DNA from 4 places in the Kosakonia oryzae genome. Region 4 is predicted to be linked to each of the others. Evidence: predicted binding sites of a transcription regulator. Region 4 holds the regulator's gene; each other region holds the start of a gene.

Region 1 (4,518 bases), 2.5 Mb from region 4:
TGGATGAGCTGGCCAACACGGCGCGGATCGTCAAAAACATCGTCCCGTCCATGATGGCCAACGGTTTCAACGGTATTTTCCTCGTCGCCACCAACCCGTGCGACATCATTACCTGGCAGGTGTGGCAACTCTCCGGCCTGCCGCGCAGCCAGGTGATCGGCACCGGCGTCTGGCTGGATACCACACGCCTGCGCCGCACGCTGGCGCAAGCACTGGATATTGGCGCACAGAGTATTGATGCGTTTATTCTCGGCGAACATGGCGATACGCAGTTTCCGGTATGGTCGCACTCCTCGGTGTACGGTTCGCCGATTGCCGACGTCTACCTGCGCAAAACCGGGCAACCCCTGGATTTCGATGCGCTGGCAGACAAAGTGCGCCGCCACGGCTTTGAGATCTACAACCGCAAAGGTTGCACTGAGTACGGCATTGCCGGAACTATCGCCGAGATCTGCCGCAATATCTTTACCGGCAGCCACCGCGCGCTGGCGATCTCCTGCATTCTCGACGGTGAATACGGCGTAAAAGATGTGGCGATTGGCGTGCCGGCCGTGCTGACGCAAAGCGGCGTCCAGCAGATTATTGAGTTACAACTGGAAGGTGACGAAGTGGCGAAATTCAATCACTCCGTCGCGGTGATTAAAGCCAATATTGCCCGCCTGCCCTGAAGCCCGTGCGGTTAACCGGCAATGGTTAGCCGCCCTGGCAACACTTCAAGCTGCTGGCGGATCTCCGGGCGTTCGCGCTCGCGGCTTGAACAGACTCGTTCTGCGTTTCGCAGCCAGCAGCGGCGCATCATGGAGAGCCTGATGCGGCGACAAATACACGGCGTCCTGGTGTAGCGGGATAAGGCGAAGCCGCCGCAGCAATGCGATTAGCGCAGATAGACTTTTCCCAGCAGATAGAGCGTCGCCTGGCCACCGATGAGCACGCGGTCGCCGCGCCATTCACAGCGTAAATCGCCGCCGCGCGCTGAGACCTGCCGCGCCTGCATCACCGTTTTATTCAGCTTCTCGCCCCAGTAGGGGATCAACATGCTGTGCGCCGAGCCGGTCACTGGATCTTCCGCCACCGATTCGCCCGGGCAGAAAAAGCGGCTGACAAAATCGTACTCATCCCCCGGCGCGGTCACGCAGACCATTTTTCCCAGCGGCTTCATGGCGGCAATATCCGGTCGCAACGCTTCCACCTGCACCTGGTTCTCCAGCACTACCAGATAATCCCGCGCCACGCGCACCTCTTTCGCCGTGCTGATACCCAGCGTTTGCAGCAACAGTTCCGGCGGCGTGCTGACCTCTTGTGTTGCCCAGGCCGGAAAATCGAGCGTCAGCCAGTCACCGTTACGCGAGACCGTCAGCGGGCCGACAAAACGGGTCGCGAAGAGAATTTCCGTCGCCGGGTAATCCAGATACTCAAAAATCACGTGCGCGGCGGCAAGAGTGGCATGCCCGCAGAGGTTAATTTCCGCCTGCGTGGTAAACCAGCGCAGCTCAAACCCGGTGTCATTGCGGACAAAAAACGCCGTCTCGGATTGATTATGCTGCTGCGCCATTTTCAGCAGCAGATCGTCAGGCAGCCATTCGGTAAGCGGGCACACGGCAGCGGCATTGCCGCCAAAAGTTTGGTCGCTAAAGGCGTCCACCATATAAAAGTCAATTGTTTGCATAGCCGTTTCCTCTTTATCGTTCTCTGTTTCTGAACGCTATTGGCAACCGATGCAATCGGTATTTATTTACTGAATGCAAAGTGAGATCTACATCACAAAATGTTTGTATTTTCGCCAACAAAAGCTTTAAGATCTTCTCCTCTTCTTTTTTCTAACCAAGCCAGAACACTTTATGACTACGAATACCGTTTCACGAAAAGTCGCGTGGCTTCGGGTTGTGACGCTTGCCGTCGCTGCTTTCATTTTTAATACCACCGAGTTCGTGCCCGTGGGGTTACTGTCGGATATCGCTCAGAGCTTCGACATGGAGACCGCGCAGGTGGGGATTATGCTGACCATCTACGCCTGGGTTGTGGCGCTGATGTCGCTGCCCTTTATGCTGCTGACCAGCCAGATCGAGCGTCGTAAACTGTTGATTGGTTTGTTTGTGTTGTTTATTGCCAGCCATGTGCTGTCGTTTCTGGCGTGGAACTTTAAAGTGCTGGTGATAAGCCGCATCGGTATTGCTTTCGCCCATGCGATTTTCTGGTCGATCACTGCCTCGCTGGCAATCCGCCTGGCTCCTGCCGGTAAACGCGCGCAGGCGCTGAGCCTTATCGCCACCGGTACGGCACTGGCGATGGTGCTGGGTCTGCCGATTGGCCGCATTGTCGGGCAATATTTTGGCTGGCGCACCACCTTCTTTGCCATCGGTCTTGGCGCGCTCATCACGCTGGTTTCTCTGATAAAACTGCTGCCGTCGCTGCCTAGCGAACACTCCGGCTCGCTGAAAAGCCTGCCGCTGCTGTTCCGTCGTCCGGCGCTGATGTGCATCTACCTGCTGACGGTGGTGGTGGTGACCGCCCATTACACCGCTTACAGCTATATTGAGCCGTTTGTGCAGAATGTGGCGGGCTTTAGCGCCGGTTTCGCCACCGTACTGCTGCTGATCCTCGGCGGCGCGGGCATTATCGGCAGTATCTTGTTCGGTAAGTTGGGCAACCAGCACGCGTCCGGTCTGGTGTGCAGCGCGATTGGCCTGCTGGTATTGTCGCTGGTGTTAATGCTGCCCGCTTCCGGCAGTGAAATGCATCTGGCGGTGCTGAGCGTTTTCTGGGGCATTGCGATTATGATTATCGGCCTCGGTATGCAGGTGAAAGTGCTGGCGCTGGCGCCCGATGCCACTGACGTAGCGATGGCGCTGTTTTCCGGCATTTTTAATATTGGCATTGGCGCCGGTGCGCTGGTTGGCAACCAGATCAGTCTGCACTGGTCGATGGATATCATCGGCTATGCGGGTGCCATCCCGGCGATTGCCGCGCTGGTATGGGCGGTGGTGATTTTCCGCCGCTGGCCGGTAAAACTGGAAGAACAGATAAGCCACAGCCATATGTAAGCGGCTCGCGGATCACAGCGTTTCGGACACCATTTTGTCCATCACCGCGGTTTGCCAGTCAAACCACGGGTTCCAGGTCAGGCGGGCGTGAATTTTACCCGCTTCGACCAGCCCCCAGTCGGAATACCACACCTCGTCCCCCTTCAGGCAGCGCTGCGCTGCGTCGTCAGGCTGACCGTTGGCGCAGAGCAACACGCTGCCTTTGCGGCCATACAGCGGGTTTTGCGGCGAAAACAGCACTGACATATGCGAAAACTGGCTGATGCGATCCTGCGGCAGAAAATCCGTTTTCACCAGAATGCGGGAGACGTTCGCCACTTCCGGACGCGGTGCGCCGTACCAGATCAGCCGGCTGGCGGGATGGGGAAAGCTGCGATCAAAATGGTCGAGGATCCAACGGGTATTGAGCACGGAATCATGCTCGGTCAGCACAATCAGCGCCGGTTTGTCCCAGGTTTTACGCGCCAGCCACCGCTGGGCACTGGCGCTGGTCCGCCAGAACTGGGCAAACCCATTCGTCGGTACGCGTAAATAACGGGTGGCGATCTGCTGCGGGAATATCGCGCTCGGTGGGCGCAGCCAGTCGCGAAACAGCGCTACCGTCGGGGCGAGAAAATCGTAGCTGGTGTTGGATTTAAACGCCGGAGAGAACAACAGCAAGCCCTGCACCCGATCGTGATGCGTCATGGCATACTCCAGCGCCAGATTGCCGCCGGTGGAGAAGCCGCCGAGCCACAGTGTATCCACCTCTTTTGCCAGGATATCGGCCTGTTCGCGCACCACCTGCCGCCACTGTTCGACGCTGACGTTCAGCAGGTCAGAGGGCCGGGTGCCGTGCCCCGGCAAAAGGACAGTGCGCACCAAAAAACCCTGTTTCGCCAGCGCTGGCGCAATATCGACAAACGAGCCAGGCCCATCGCCAAGGCCGTGGATCAGTAAAATGCCTTTACGGGCAGGCTGCGACGGGCGCCACTCCTGCGGCGTGTTGAGCGCCAGCTCCGCCGATTTATCCAGCGTCTGAAAGGCCCGATGCGCGCGTACATAGTCGCGGGTTTGTAACTGATAATCGGCAAAACTTGCCTGCCCCAGCGGCGGTGGCGCGGTGTGCTGATGCTGACAGCCTGCCAGCAACAACATCACGATCGCCAGCACAACCCCTCTACCCATCAGGCGGCTCCGTGGAAAGTGGTAATAATCTCCAGCACGCCGTTGATGATAAATTGTACGCCCATGCAGACCAGCAAAAAGCCCATCAACCGGGAGATCGCTTCTATTCCGCCCTTACCGACCAGCCGCATGATCGCGCCGGAACTGCGCAGACTGCCCCATAAAATCACCGACACGGCGGCAAAAACGAGCGGCGGCGCAAGGACAATCACCCAGTCGGGAAACGTCGAGCTGTGGCGAATGGTGGACGCCGAACTGATGATCATGGCGATAGTGCCCGGCCCGGCGGTGCTGGGCATCGCCAGCGGTA
Region 2 (4,518 bases), 2.7 Mb from region 4:
GCGATATCACCAACGTTGAAGTAGGTGTGCAGGGCGGAGGTGGTTTCAAACTCACCGTGGGCTTCCAGTTCAATTTCACAGGTTGCGCCCAGTTTATAACGTGCATACAGAGTAAAGTCGTGCGGCCACAATTTGCGCGAGGCATCGCTGCTTTGCAGTTCAAAAGTCAGCACCACGCCGTTTGCATCTTCGTTATGCGCTTTCAGCGTCCACGGCAGATTGCGCGCAAAACCGTGCGCAGGCAGGCCTTGCTGTTTTGCCGGGCCAAACCATGGCCAGCACACTGGAATACCGCCACGGATTGCGACGCCGTCTTTAAACGGAGTGTTGCCGCTCAGCCACAGGACTTCCTGTTCGCTTTGCGGTTTCCATGAGAGCAGATGTGCGCCCTGCAAGGTAAAGGCGGCTTTAACCTGCGGATGTTCAACGACTAACACATCCAGTTCGTCCATTTTACGGCGGGTAAGCGTTGGGGTAATTTGTTCGAGTACCGGAAGTGCAAAAATTTTTGTAATCATTAACGCAATCCTCTGTCTTGAAAACAAAAAAAAGAGCGACCGAAGTCGCTCTTTCAGATCATATGCTCATCTCAACTTATTTGGAGATGTGAGCGATCAGGTCCAGAACTTTGTTGGAATAACCTGTTTCGTTGTCGTACCAGGAAACCAGTTTCACGAAGTTGTCGTTCAGTGCGATACCAGCTTTAGCATCGAACACGGAAGTGCAAACTTCACCGTTGAAATCGGTAGATACAACGTCGTCTTCGGTGTAACCCAGAACGCCTTTCATCGGGCCTTCAGAAGCGGCTTTGATGGCTTTCTTGATTTCTTCGTAAGACGCTGCTTTTTCCAGACGAACGGTCAGGTCAACAACAGATACGTTCGGAGTCGGAACGCGGAACGCCATACCAGTCAGTTTGCCGTTCAGTTCCGGCAGTACTTTACCTACAGCTTTAGCAGCACCGGTAGAGGACGGGATGATGTTCTGGGATGCGCCGCGGCCGCCGCGCCAGTCTTTGTGAGACGGGCCGTCAACGGTTTTCTGAGTTGCGGTGGTTGCGTGAACAGTGGTCATCAGACCTTCGATGATGCCGAAGTTGTCGTTGATAACTTTAGCCAGCGGAGCCAGGCAGTTAGTGGTGCAGGATGCGTTAGAAACGATGTCCTGGCCAGCATATTTGTCGAAGTTCGCGCCACGAACAAACATCGGAGTGTTGTCTTTGGACGGACCAGTCATAACTACTTTTTTCGCGCCAGCAGTGATGTGCTTACGAGCAGTTTCGTCGGTCAGGAAGATACCGGTAGCTTCAGCAACAACGTCAACGCCGATTTCGTTCCATTTCAGGTTAGCCGGATCTTTCTCAGCAGTAACACGGATGGTTTTACCGTTAACAACCAGATTGCCGTCTTTCACTTCTACGGTACCTTTGAAAGGGCCGTGAGTGGAGTCGTATTTCAGCATGTACGCCATGTATTCAGCGTCCAACAGATCGTTGATACCAACGATTTCGATGTCAGAACGTTCCTGAGCAGCACGGAAAACAATGCGACCGATGCGGCCAAAACCGTTGATACCTACTTTGATAGTCATATATTCCACCAGCTATTTGTTAGTGAATAAAAGGTTGGCTGTAAAATTACAAAAACCGTACGCAGCGTCAAGCGGAATCGTGTCAATCATTGCGACAAATCAATCCTCCGCATAACCTTTGTTCGACTGACTCGCCTCACTCTTCCTTTGAGCATCCTCCCCATGTGGAGGCGCCGCGTGGGATTTTAAAGGTCAGACAGGATAAAAATGTGAAATACATCACATTTACCTGGCTGCTTTATCGCAACTGCTAAGTTTAGAACAAAAGTTAACACCCTAGTGTTAATGTTTTGTTAGAATCGTTGGAAAAAATGGTCTTACTTTTACCGCGAGATGTGAGCATATGGCGAATAATTCCTCCGAAGACGACCTGAAAAAAGAACTGACTGAAATGCAGTTTTATGTGACGCAAAATCACGGCACAGAACCCCCGTTCACGGGGCATCTGCTGCATAACAAGCGCGATGGCGTTTACCACTGTCTGGTGTGCGATGCTGCGCTGTTCAATTCCCAAACCAAGTACGATTCTGGCTGTGGCTGGCCGAGTTTTTTCGAACCGGTAAGTGAAGACGCGATCCGCTACATCAATGACTATTCCCACGGTATGCAGCGCGTAGAAATTCGCTGCGGGAAATGTGATGCGCATCTGGGCCATGTCTTCCCGGACGGCCCGCAGCCGACGGGGGAGCGTTATTGTGTGAACTCCGCCTCGCTGAGTTTCACGGATGATGAAGATGGTAGCCGGACTCGTGGCTGAAAAATCGATTCAGCTATTATTCCACGGAGATGAGTAACATGGATCTTGAACAAATTGTTAACAGTATGACGCCGGAGATCTACCAGCGACTGGCGACGGCCGTTGAATTAGGAAAATGGCCAGACGGCGTGGCGCTGACGCCGGAGCAAAAAGAGAACAGCCTGCAACTGGTGATGTTATGGCAGGCGCGCAACAACACGCAGGCGCAGCACATGACCATCGACACTAACGGGCAGATGGTGATGAAAAGTAAGCAGCAGTTGAAAGAGGATTTCGGCATTGCGCCGAAGCCGATCGCGACATTTAAGTCATAGGCGTTGCGCGATGCCGGAGGGCAGCTTCGCCTTATCTGGCCTGTAAAATCGCAAGCCGGACAGGCAACAGCCTCTGTCCGGCTATGCCCTCAGGCGTGTGTTTCCTGCCAGTCTGCCAATGTATAGAGCGTGGCGCCTTCTACCGCCATCTCCATAAATGCCTGCGTGCTGTCCTGCGGCTGAATATTGACGCCCCGGCAGCCATCGGTGATGACACTGACCACGTAGCCCAGCTTCAACGCATCCAGCACACTGAATTTGACGCAGTAGTCGGTGGCCAGCCCCAGCACGATTAACTCACGAATCCCGTGCTGCTGCAGCCAGCCATGCAGCGCTGTAGCTTTGCGGTGATCGTTATCGAAAAACGCACTGTAACTGTCGATGTTCGGATCTTCACCTTTGCGGAACACCTCATCAATGGCCTGCTGATTCAGCAGCGGGTGCAGCGCCGCGCCGTCACTGTTCTGCACGCAGTGATCCGGCCAGAACGTTTGCGCTAAACCATCCAGCTTGCCGGTGCTGAACGGCGCAACACCGTGCTGGCTGGCAAAGCTGCCGTGATTAGCAGGGTGCCAGTCCTGGCTTGCCAGTACCGCATCGCCGCGTGATTTACACCACTCGATCAGGGCATTGGCGATATCCACGGTGCTGTCGCCTTCGGCCACGGCCAGCGCGCCGCCGGCGCAAAAATCATTCTGGATATCGACCAACAGCAGGGCACGTTGCGTCATACAAAACTCCTCATTCATCCGGCGTCAGTTCACCACGCAGATTTTGCATCATCGCGGTACGGATCGCGTCCGCATCAAGCTGCTGGCTCAGCAGGTAGTGCAGTTTGGTCAGCGTGGCTTCGACAGTCATATCCGCGCCGCCAATCACCCCTGCGTGGGCGAGAGCATTACCGGTGGCGTAGCCGCCCATATTCACCTTGCCGGACATACATTGCGTCAGGTTGACCACCACGATGCCGCGCGCGCTGGCATCCTGCAAGGCTTTCAGGAAATCGCCGTTTTGCGGCGCATTTCCCACGCCATAGGAGCGCAGAATCAATGCTTTTACCGGCTGAAGCAGGAAATTACGCACCACATCGGCGGAGATCCCCGGATAAATCGTCACCACGCCAATTGGCTGCGGGGTGATAGGATGCACGATCAATTCTCCCACCGTGTGCGGTGCAGGCGGCGTATTGAGGCGGCGAATGTGGATACCGGCTTCCAGCAACGGTGGCAGGTTCGGTGAAGCGAATGCATCAAAACCGTCCGCATGCGCTTTGGTGGTGCGGTTGCCGCGATAGAGGCGATTGTTGAAGAACAGCGTCACTTCGTTAATCGGGAAGTTTGCCGCCACATACAGCGCGTTCAGCAGATTAATTTGCCCGTCGGAGCGAAGCTCGGCGAGTGGGATTTGTGACCCTGTCACAATTACCGGCTTGCCAAGATTTTCCAGCATAAACGACAGTGCTGACGCGGTGTACGCCATGGTGTCGGTGCCGTGCAGAATGACAAAACCGTCGTACTCGTCGTAGTGCGCTTTCACATCATCAGCAATATGCTGCCAGTCTTCCGGCGTCATATCGGAAGAGTCCATCAGCGGGGCATATTCGTGAATCGTGAAATCCGGCATCTCCGGGCGATGGAACTCCGGCATCAGCGCCAGTTGACGTTGCAGGTGGCCGGAAACCGGCACATAACCGTGTTCTGAGCGTTGCATACCGATGGTACCGCCGGTGTAGGCAACGTAAATAGATTTCTTTTGCATGGTTTCGTTCTTGCCGCATCTAAAAAAATCCCCTCCGGTGGAGGGGACGTGTGAGGTGAGTTTAGCGGATATTGGCGCAGTTCAGACAGAGGGCGTAAC
Region 3 (4,518 bases), 2.5 Mb from region 4:
CTACAACCCCGGCGTGATTATGCTGTCGATTATCGTCATTCATAACGTTGCCGTGCTCGGGTTATTCGCGCTGGAAAACATCACCATGGCGGAGATGTTTGGTTCGCGTAATCGCTTCACGCGGATGGCTATTTCGAAAGAGGCGGGCGGGTTGGTGGCCGTCGGATTCGGGCCAGTACTGGCGGGGATCTTCTGCAATATGACTGGCTCCTGGTGGCCGATAGTCGTCATGCTGGTGGCTTACTCGCTGATTGGTTTGCTCTCCGCCGTGCTGATGCCGGAAGTGCGCGACCGCGATTTGAATATTCTGCAAGACGCGGCTGAACCGCGTGCGGCGGCCCAGCCGGTGGGCAACCGTAACTATATCTGAACCCCTGTGATCGCCGGAACAGTTCGCTAAGCCAGGGCTAAGCTAAAGGGATTTTGACACATTTGGTTACCATTCTAGTTAGTGTAGTCCGCAAATGCTGTCGTAAATCAACGTCTGATTTGCGACAGCCCGTAATCTATTGAACCACTGTTTCACTTAATAAGATGAGTCCCACCATGGAAAACAGGCTATTAAAGGCGAAAGCCACGTTACCTACTTACGATCGTAACAAACTGGTTCCACGCATTGTACATTTGGGGTTTGGCGCTTTTCACCGCGCTCACCAGTCGGTGTATGCGGATATTCTGGCCGCAGAGCACGGCAGCGACTGGGGTTATTGCGAGGTCAATCTGATCGGCGGTGAGCAGCAAATTGCTGACCTGAAACAGCAGGATAATCTGTACACCGTGGCGGAAATGTCTGCCGACGCGTGGACCGCGCGGGTAGTTGGCGTGGTGAAACGCGCGCTGCACGCGCAGGTTGATGGCCTGGAAACCGTACTGGCCGCCATGTGCGAGCCGCAGGTGGCGATTGTCTCACTGACCATCACCGAAAAAGGGTATTGCCACTCGCCGGCGACCGGCAAACTGATGCTCGATCATCCGTTAATCGTTGGCGACCTGCAAAACCCGCAGCAGCCGAAATCTGCAGTTGGCGTGGTGGTGGAAGCGCTGGCGCGTCGTAAAGCGGCAGGGCTGGCGGCATTCAGCGTGATGTCCTGCGATAACATGCCGGAAAATGGCCACGTTACCCGTAATGTGGTGTGCGCTTATGCCCGTGCAGTGAATGAGGAACTGGCAGACTGGATTGACGCCAACGTGACGTTCCCGTCAACCATGGTGGACCGTATTGTTCCGGCAGTAACGGCGGAAACGCTGGATAAAATCGAACAGCTTACCGGCGTGCGCGATCCGGCAGGCGTGGCCTGTGAACCGTTCCGCCAGTGGGTGATTGAAGATAACTTTGTTGCGGGTCGTCCGGCATGGGAAAAAGCGGGCGCCGAACTGGTTGCCGACGTCGTGCCGTTCGAAGAGATGAAATTGCGCATGCTGAACGGCAGCCACTCCTTCCTCGCTTATCTGGGCTACCTGGCCGGTTATCAGCACATCAACGAATGTATGGACGACGATAACTATCGCCGCGCGGCGCACGCGCTGATGCTGAAAGAGCAGGCACCGACGCTGAAAGTGAAGGGCGTTGACCTTGCGCGTTACGCCGATCTGCTGATTGCGCGTTACAGCAACACTGCACTGCGTCACCGTACCTGGCAGATCGCAATGGACGGCAGCCAGAAATTACCGCAGCGTATGCTCGATTCCGTACGCTGGCACTTAGCGCATCAGGATTCCTTTGCGCTGCTGGCGCTGGGCGTGGCGGGCTGGATGCGCTACGTCGGCGGTGTTGATGAACAAGGTCAAGCGATCGAAGTGTGCGATCCGCTGCTGACGGTGATTCAGGGTGCGGTTAACGCAAGCGCGGAAGGTGAAGCGCGTGTTCAGGCACTGTTGGGCATCGAAGCGATTTTTGGCAACGAACTGCCGAAAGAAGCGGCCTTTGTGGCGCAGGTACAGAACGCGTATCGTTCACTGCTGGAGAAAGGGGCGAAAGCGACAGTGGCAGAATACGCCGCAGCGCTGTAAATCATCGAAAGAATGCCGCCCCGGCGGCATTCTTTTTTGCCGTTATGCGGCCATTTTCACCATTTAGTGCAGACCAAGCCGAATCAGTTCAACCGGTTCGAATTTACCTTCACAACCTTCCACTTCTACCGTTTTGCTGCGACGCAGTTGCGCGGCGTCCAGCCCGGCTGCGTGAATCGCAATAATTTTGCCGGTACGGCCCGTACCATTAATCATTACGCGGCTGCCAGTGGTAATCGCATTACGGTTACGATCATAAGTCACCATGGTGGTTTCTCCTTATTGATATCCAAAAAACGAAACGGGGCAGAAGATGTCCCCGCTACGGACGCCTTATAAATACGCTCCTGAGATAACGAGTTTTTGTTTTTGATCAACATCACACTTTTTTGCAGAAAAAATTTTTGGCATTACGCGATGACAACCGCCTTAAATCAATCTGCTATAGGTAAAAACCTCGCGTTTATTTCCCTGATCCCCTTTTGCTTCATCAATGATAAAAAGCTTTTAAGATTTTCCTGATTACTACCTGCCGCGCGATAACGCGTACACTCTGTAACGATATGTTAGTGACTGTTTCGGATTTTTTATTCTTTTTAGCGCGGTAGAATCCTGCGTCGGGTTTCTTTTGAATAAAAAAGAGGGCGAATGTTTTAAATAAAAACGGAGCGACAGGGGCGTGCAGGAAGCCTGGTTTTGTCGGCATGTGATAAATGCCGATAGATTAATTTGCCGCTGGCTATTCGGTGCTGAATTTTCTGCCAGTAACAACAGAATAAAGATATATCTGGAATTATCACCAGTTGAAATTATTCCATTAATGTCGGCTGTTCATTAACGAACAGGCGAGGCACATGAACGCCTTTTATAATGTGGTTTTATTTTAACTCATTGATGTAAATAACAATTTTAATGGCGATGAGATGTCTTATCGCTTCATTTTAATGGTGTTATAACGATACGGGATGGGGATGACATAATGAAAAGTGAACTCATCAGACAACAGGTGAGAAATCATCTTAAGTCGCTTAAACGCACAATTACGCATCTGCGGAAGAAATGGAAATATCGTCACAGCGGGGATGCGGACGTCTACTGGATTTCCCTCGGAGAAAATTGCCTGCCGGACGATATTCTCCGTCGGCACAACAGAAAATCGTTCAGCTCTATTTTTTCCTCCGGGCGTTCTAATATAGAATATATTCTTCAGATGGAAAAAGATAATTACCAGAATTTACTCGACAAAACGTATTTGCAGCATTTCCCCGATGGCGACCATTCTGTTGTGCGCTCCACCTATTATAAGGATTGCGTGGGCCAGTACAGCGAAAGACATATGCTGGGATTTGAATTTACGCATCACGATCCCCTCGGCATTTCCGCCGATAAGCAGACATTCAAACGGCGCATTGAGCGTCAGCTCGCCTGGCGAGGAAATAAAAATTTTGTCTTCCTTTACCATCACCGCGTCACGGCGAATTCCGATCTTGCTCTACTAAGAGAGCATCTGAATGAGCTGCTGTCGTTGTACAACGCGAAAGGTTGCGAGTGTGAAGTTGTGCTTTTCTATCAGAATATTGTCCCGCAGGAGACACAGAAGCGGATCGATTTCACACCGCATCACTCCGGCTTACTGGAGTTCGCCTGTCATACCCATGAGATCTGGGGTGGAGAGGATCAGGATACATTCTGGGCGCGAAAAGACGATCGCCTGTTTGTCGAAATGTTTGACACCGTAGACCGGTACAATCTGAGCAAAGGCGAAACTCGCCCGGCACCGACGCCCGTCGCGACAGACACCGGAATGCCGGTTTAGCCGCTGACGCGAGATCTATCCAGAGGCGGTGAGCTGCTGTGATGGTGGTTCACCGCCAATGTCTGTGGCCGGCGAGGAGGTTAATCCTCGCTGAACCAGTCGCGATTTTCCTGGCGAATGGTTTTTACTGATTCACTGATCTCCTGCAAGTGCAGGCTCATGGCGTGGTCGACTGCGTCAGGGTCACGTTTTTCCAGCGCGGAAAAGATATCCATATGCTGGCGCAGTAGCATTTCCGGCGGCGAAACGTGGTCAAGACTCATATAGCGTACGCGGTCGATGGTGGCTTTGATGTTTTCGATGGTGTCCCACGCCAGCTGGCAATCGGCGATCAGCGCCAGCTTCTGGTGGAAATTGTCGTCCAGCTCGAAGAAATCATTCAGTTGCTTGCGCTCAATGGCGGTGCGCTGTTGATTGAGGTTTTGCTCAAGCTGGTAGCAGGCGCTGTCATCAATCAGCGCAGCTGCGCGGCGGGCGACGGCGCATTCGATCGCCTGGCGCACGAAACAGCCATTACGCACCTGCGTCATGGAAATTTTGTTAACGTAACTGCCGCGCTGCGGGCGGATCTGAATCAGGCCATTTTCCGCCAGCTTAATAAAGGCTTCACGCACCGGCTGACGCGAAACGTCGAAACGCACCGACACCTCTTTTTCCGACAACGGCGTACCCGGTGGGATCAGGCAATGCAC
Region 4 (4,518 bases):
GGTGAACATGAACGTTCGCTAGAACAAAAGGTCGCTGACGTTAAACGTCAACTGCAACGCGGTGAAGCTGTACTGGTGTGGTCGGAACTGCACGAGACGGTAAATATTATGCCGCGTGGGCAGTTCCACAATTAACCGGGTAGATGGCGGCTGACTATACTGCAAACACAGTTTTATTCAGGGAGTTGCTATGTCCGCCAAACATCCGGTCATCGCCGTTACTGGCTCCAGCGGCGCGGGAACCACCACGACCAGCGTCGCCTTCCGTAAAATCTTCGCCCAGCTCAACATGCATGCCGCAGAAGTGGAAGGTGACAGCTTCCATCGCTTTACCCGTCCGGAAATGGATATGGCGATCCGCAAAGCCCGCGATCTTGGGCGGCATATCAGTTACTTTGGCCCGGATGCCAATGACTTTGGCCTGCTCGAACAGACCTTTAGCGAATATGGCCAGAGCGGAACCGGGCAAACGCGTAAATATCTGCATACCTACGATGAAGCGGTGCCGTGGAATCAGGTTCCGGGCACGTTTACGCCCTGGCAACCGCTGCCGGAACCCACCGACGTGCTGTTTTACGAAGGGCTGCACGGCGGCGTAGTGACACCGCAAAATGACGTGGCGCGGCACGTTGATTTACTGGTTGGCGTGGTGCCGATCGTCAACCTGGAGTGGATCCAGAAACTGATTCGCGACACCAGCGAACGTGGGCACTCCCGTGAAGCGGTGATGGATTCGGTGGTTCGCTCGATGGAAGATTACATCAACTTTATCACCCCGCAGTTTTCCCGCACGCACATCAACTTCCAGCGCGTGCCGACGGTCGATACTTCTAACCCATTTGCCGCAAAAGGCATTCCGTCGCTGGATGAAAGCTTTGTAGTCATTCACTTCCAGAATTTGCAGGGCATTGATTACCCGTGGCTGTTGGCGATGCTGCAGGGTTCGTTTATTTCCCATATGGATACGCTGGTGGTACCGGGCGGCAAGATGGGGCTGGCGATGGAATTGATTATGACGCCGCTGGTGCAACGGCTGATGGAAGGGAAAAAGATTAAGTAGCCCGGCAAGCCTGGCGCCGGGCCAGGGCATCAGGCTTCGATAACCTCGTAGGAGTGAGTGATCTTCACGGCCTTCTCCAGCATCAGCGCTACGGAGCAATATTTTTCCGCCGACAGATCCACCGCGCGGGAAACCGCCGCGTCTTTCAGCGCCTTACCGGTGACGATAAAGTGCAGATTGATGTGCGTAAACAGACGCGGTGCCTCTTCACGGCGCTCGGAAGTCAGCTTCACTTCGCAGTCGGTCACGTCGTGGCGCCCTTTCTGCAGGATGGAAACGACGTCGATTGCACTGCAACCGCCCGCCGCCATCAGCACCATCTCCATCGGGCTTGGCGCTTTATCCCCGGAATTACCGTCCATCAGAATTTGGTGGCCAGATGCGGACTCACCCAGGAAGGTCAACCCTTCAACCCATTTCACACGTGCCTGCATTTTATACACTCCGGAGTAGTAATTTTCTCCACAGATTACGCGTACATAACAAAACTCGCAACGGAAGGCGACCTGCGTCATGCTGAAGCGAGACACCAGGAGACAGGCGTGAAAACCTATGCTAAAACAATCTGGATGCTACAAAGATAAATGGATGTTACGCATGTATGCATGACATCGTAGATTAGAGGCCGCAGATAACGCTGACGGCCCACTTCTCAGGACATGAGAAGCTTTGATTGCAACCCCGCAAGCAGGCTGAAACCTATATCCCCGCTTTCGGAGCCAGCTTATAACAGAGGATAACCGCGCATGGTGCTTGGCAAACCGCAAACAGACCCGACTCTCGAATGGTTCTTGTCTCATTGCCACATTCATAAGTACCCGTCGAAGAGCACGCTGATTCACCAGGGTGAAAAGGCGGAAACGCTGTATTACATCGTTAAAGGCTCAGTGGCAGTGCTAATCAAGGATGAGGAAGGTAAAGAGATGATTCTCTCTTACCTTAATCAGGGTGATTTTATCGGTGAACTGGGCTTGTTCGAAGAAGGTCAGGAGCGCAGTGCCTGGGTACGCGCCAAGACCGCTTGTGAAGTCGCCGAAATTTCCTACAAAAAATTCCGTCAGCTTATCCAGGTGAACCCGGATATTCTGATGCGTCTCTCCGCGCAGATGGCGCGTCGCCTTCAGGTGACCTCGGAGAAAGTCGGCAACCTGGCGTTCCTGGACGTAACGGGCCGTATCGCGCAGACATTGCTTAATCTGGCAAAACAGCCGGACGCAATGACTCACCCGGACGGCATGCAGATTAAAATCACTCGCCAGGAGATTGGCCAAATCGTTGGTTGCTCCCGTGAGACTGTCGGCCGCATCCTGAAAATGCTGGAAGATCAAAACCTGATCTCCGCCCACGGCAAAACCATCGTGGTATACGGAACACGTTAATCCGTAAAACGGCGCATCGTTTACCCGGCGCGCCGTTTTCTCTCCTCATGTGGCGCAGGCTGATTTATCACCCCGAAATCAACTACGCACTGCGACAAACGCTGGTGTTATGTCTGCCTGTGGCGATTGGCCTGCTCGTCGGCCATCTGCAACAGGGTCTGCTTTTCTCACTCGTTCCCGCTTGCTGCAACATTGCCGGTCTCGACACGCCGCATAAGCGCTTCTTTAAGCGCCTGATGATTGGCGGCTGTCTGTTTGCAGGTAGCAGCCTGGCGGTGCAATTGTTGCTGGCGGAAGATCTTCCGCTGCCGCTGATCTTTACCATGCTGACTCTGCTACTGGGCGTCACGGCCGAGATCAGCGCATTGCACGGGCGTTTATTGCCCGCCTCGCTGATTGCCGCCATCTTCACGCTCAGCCTCGCCGGGAATATGCCGGTGTGGGAGCCACTGCTGATCTACACGCTGGGCACGCTATGGTACGGGCTGTTTAACTGGTTCTGGTTCTGGATGTGGCGAGAACAACCACTGCGCGAATCGTTAAGTTTGCTCTACCGGCAACTGGCTGATTATTGCGAAGCCAAATACAGCCTGCTGACGCAGCATGCCGATCCGGAAAAAGCCCTGCCGCCGCTGCTTGCACGCCAGCAAAAAGTGGTGGATATGATTAGCCAGTGCTACCAACAGCTGCATATGCTGGCGGCCAATCAGCATAACGACTACAAACGCCTGCTGCGCGTTTTCCAGGTCGCGCTGGATTTGCAAGAGCATATTTCCGTCAGCCTGCACCAGCCGGAAGAGGTACAAAAGCTGGTTGAACAAACCCACGCCGAGCAGGTGATTCGCTGGAATGCGCAGACCGTCGCCGCCCGTTTACGCGTGCTGGCGGACGACATTCTCTACCATCGCTATCCGACGCGTTTCACAATGGAGAAGCAAATCGGCGCGCTGGAAAAAATCGCCCGCCAGCACCCGGATAATCCGGTAGGCCAGTTTTGCGCCTGGCACTTTAGCCGCATCGCCCGCGTACTGCGTACGCAGCGTCCTCTGTACATCCGCGATCTGATGGCGGAGAAGCAGCGTCGATTGCCATTGCTCCCGGCGCTGAAAAGCTATTTATCCCTGAAATCTGCCGCGCTGCGTAATGCGGCGCGCATCAGCGTAATGCTCAGTATTGCCAGCCTGATGGGCAGCGCCCTGCATCTGCCGAAGCCCTACTGGATCATGATGACGATTATGTTTGTCACGCAAAATGGTTATGGCGCGACACGCGTGCGCATTGTCCACCGGGCGGCAGGAACCCTTGCCGGGCTGGTGATCGCCGGGATCACGCTGCACTTTCATGTTCCGCTCGGTTTTACGCTGACGGCCATGTTATTGATTACGCTGGTCAGCTATCTGATTATCCGCAAAAGTTACGGCTGGGCGATGGTCGGTTTTACCATTACCGCGGTGTACTCATTGCAACTGCTGACCTTAAATGGCGAAGAATTTATTGTCGCGCGGCTAATCGATACCTTAATTGGCTGCCTGATCGCCTTTGGCGGTATGGTCTGGTTGTGGCCGCAATGGCAAAGCGGCTTGCTGCGTCAGAATGCCCACGACGCGCTGGAAACAGATCAGCAGGCGATTCGCCTGATCCTCAGCGATGACCCGCAGCCAACACCGCTCGCCTGGCAGCGTATGCGCGTCAACCAGGCACATAATGCACTTTTTAACTCGCTCAATCAGGCAATGCAGGAACCCGGCTTTAACACCCGCTATCTGGAAGATATGAAGTTGTGGGTCACACACAGCCAATTTATTGTCGAACATATCAATGCGATGACCACGCTGGCGCGCGAGCATACGATGCTGACGCCGGAACTGGCGCAGCGCTATTTGCAGTCCTGTGAAATTGCGCTGCAGCGTTGTCAGCAGCGGCTGGAGTATGACGGGCCGGGAGAGTCCGGTGACGTCAATATTCTGGAAGCGCCGGAAACGCTGACCCACGGGCCAATGAGCACGCTTGAACAGCATTTACAACGGGTTATCGGGCATCTGAACACCATGCACACCATTTCGTCAGTGGCATGGCGTC

The links. The regulator CRP, encoded in region 4, controls carbon source genes, mostly activating them, when cyclic AMP is high. The targets are predictions, from matches to a motif close to ATGTGANNNNNNTCACAT.
Region 1: the regulator CRP is predicted to act here: its motif matches at 1,747-1,764, upstream of AWR26_RS13740 (PhzF family phenazine biosynthesis protein).
Region 2: the regulator CRP is predicted to act here: its motif matches at 1,798-1,815, upstream of msrB (peptide-methionine (R)-S-oxide reductase MsrB).
Region 3: the regulator CRP is predicted to act here: its motif matches at 2,378-2,395, upstream of ydfZ (putative selenium delivery protein YdfZ).

What each region holds. Positions count from the first base shown of each region.
Region 1 is NZ_CP014007.2:2,889,246-2,893,763, forward strand. Features, by position in the region: gene AWR26_RS13735 (L-lactate dehydrogenase) at 1-668, shown strand, start outside; gene AWR26_RS13740 (PhzF family phenazine biosynthesis protein) at 875-1,666, opposite strand; gene AWR26_RS13745 (sugar transporter) at 1,839-3,041, shown strand; gene AWR26_RS13750 (alpha/beta hydrolase) at 3,054-4,208, opposite strand; gene AWR26_RS13755 (MarC family NAAT transporter) at 4,208-4,518, opposite strand, start outside.
Region 2 is NZ_CP014007.2:3,167,350-3,171,867, reverse strand. Features, by position in the region: gene AWR26_RS15160 (D-hexose-6-phosphate mutarotase) at 1-518, opposite strand, end outside; gene gapA (glyceraldehyde-3-phosphate dehydrogenase) at 595-1,590, opposite strand; gene msrB (peptide-methionine (R)-S-oxide reductase MsrB) at 1,934-2,347, shown strand; gene AWR26_RS15145 (YeaC family protein) at 2,386-2,661, shown strand; gene pncA (bifunctional nicotinamidase/pyrazinamidase) at 2,751-3,392, opposite strand; gene ansA (asparaginase) at 3,403-4,419, opposite strand; gene sppA (signal peptide peptidase SppA) at 4,481-4,518, opposite strand, start outside.
Region 3 is NZ_CP014007.2:2,905,313-2,909,830, reverse strand. Features, by position in the region: gene AWR26_RS13840 (MFS transporter) at 1-370, shown strand, start outside; gene AWR26_RS13835 (mannitol dehydrogenase family protein) at 547-2,010, shown strand; gene ydfZ (putative selenium delivery protein YdfZ) at 2,074-2,277, opposite strand; gene AWR26_RS13825 (DUF1796 family putative cysteine peptidase) at 2,990-3,826, shown strand; gene AWR26_RS13820 (GntR family transcriptional regulator) at 3,907-4,518, opposite strand, start outside.
Region 4 is NZ_CP014007.2:418,060-422,577, reverse strand. Features, by position in the region: gene AWR26_RS01910 (YheU family protein) at 1-135, shown strand, start outside; gene AWR26_RS01905 (phosphoribulokinase) at 191-1,060, shown strand; gene AWR26_RS01900 (OsmC family protein) at 1,090-1,494, opposite strand; gene crp (cAMP-activated global transcriptional regulator CRP) at 1,807-2,439, shown strand; gene AWR26_RS01890 (YccS/YhfK family putative transporter) at 2,487-4,518, shown strand, end outside.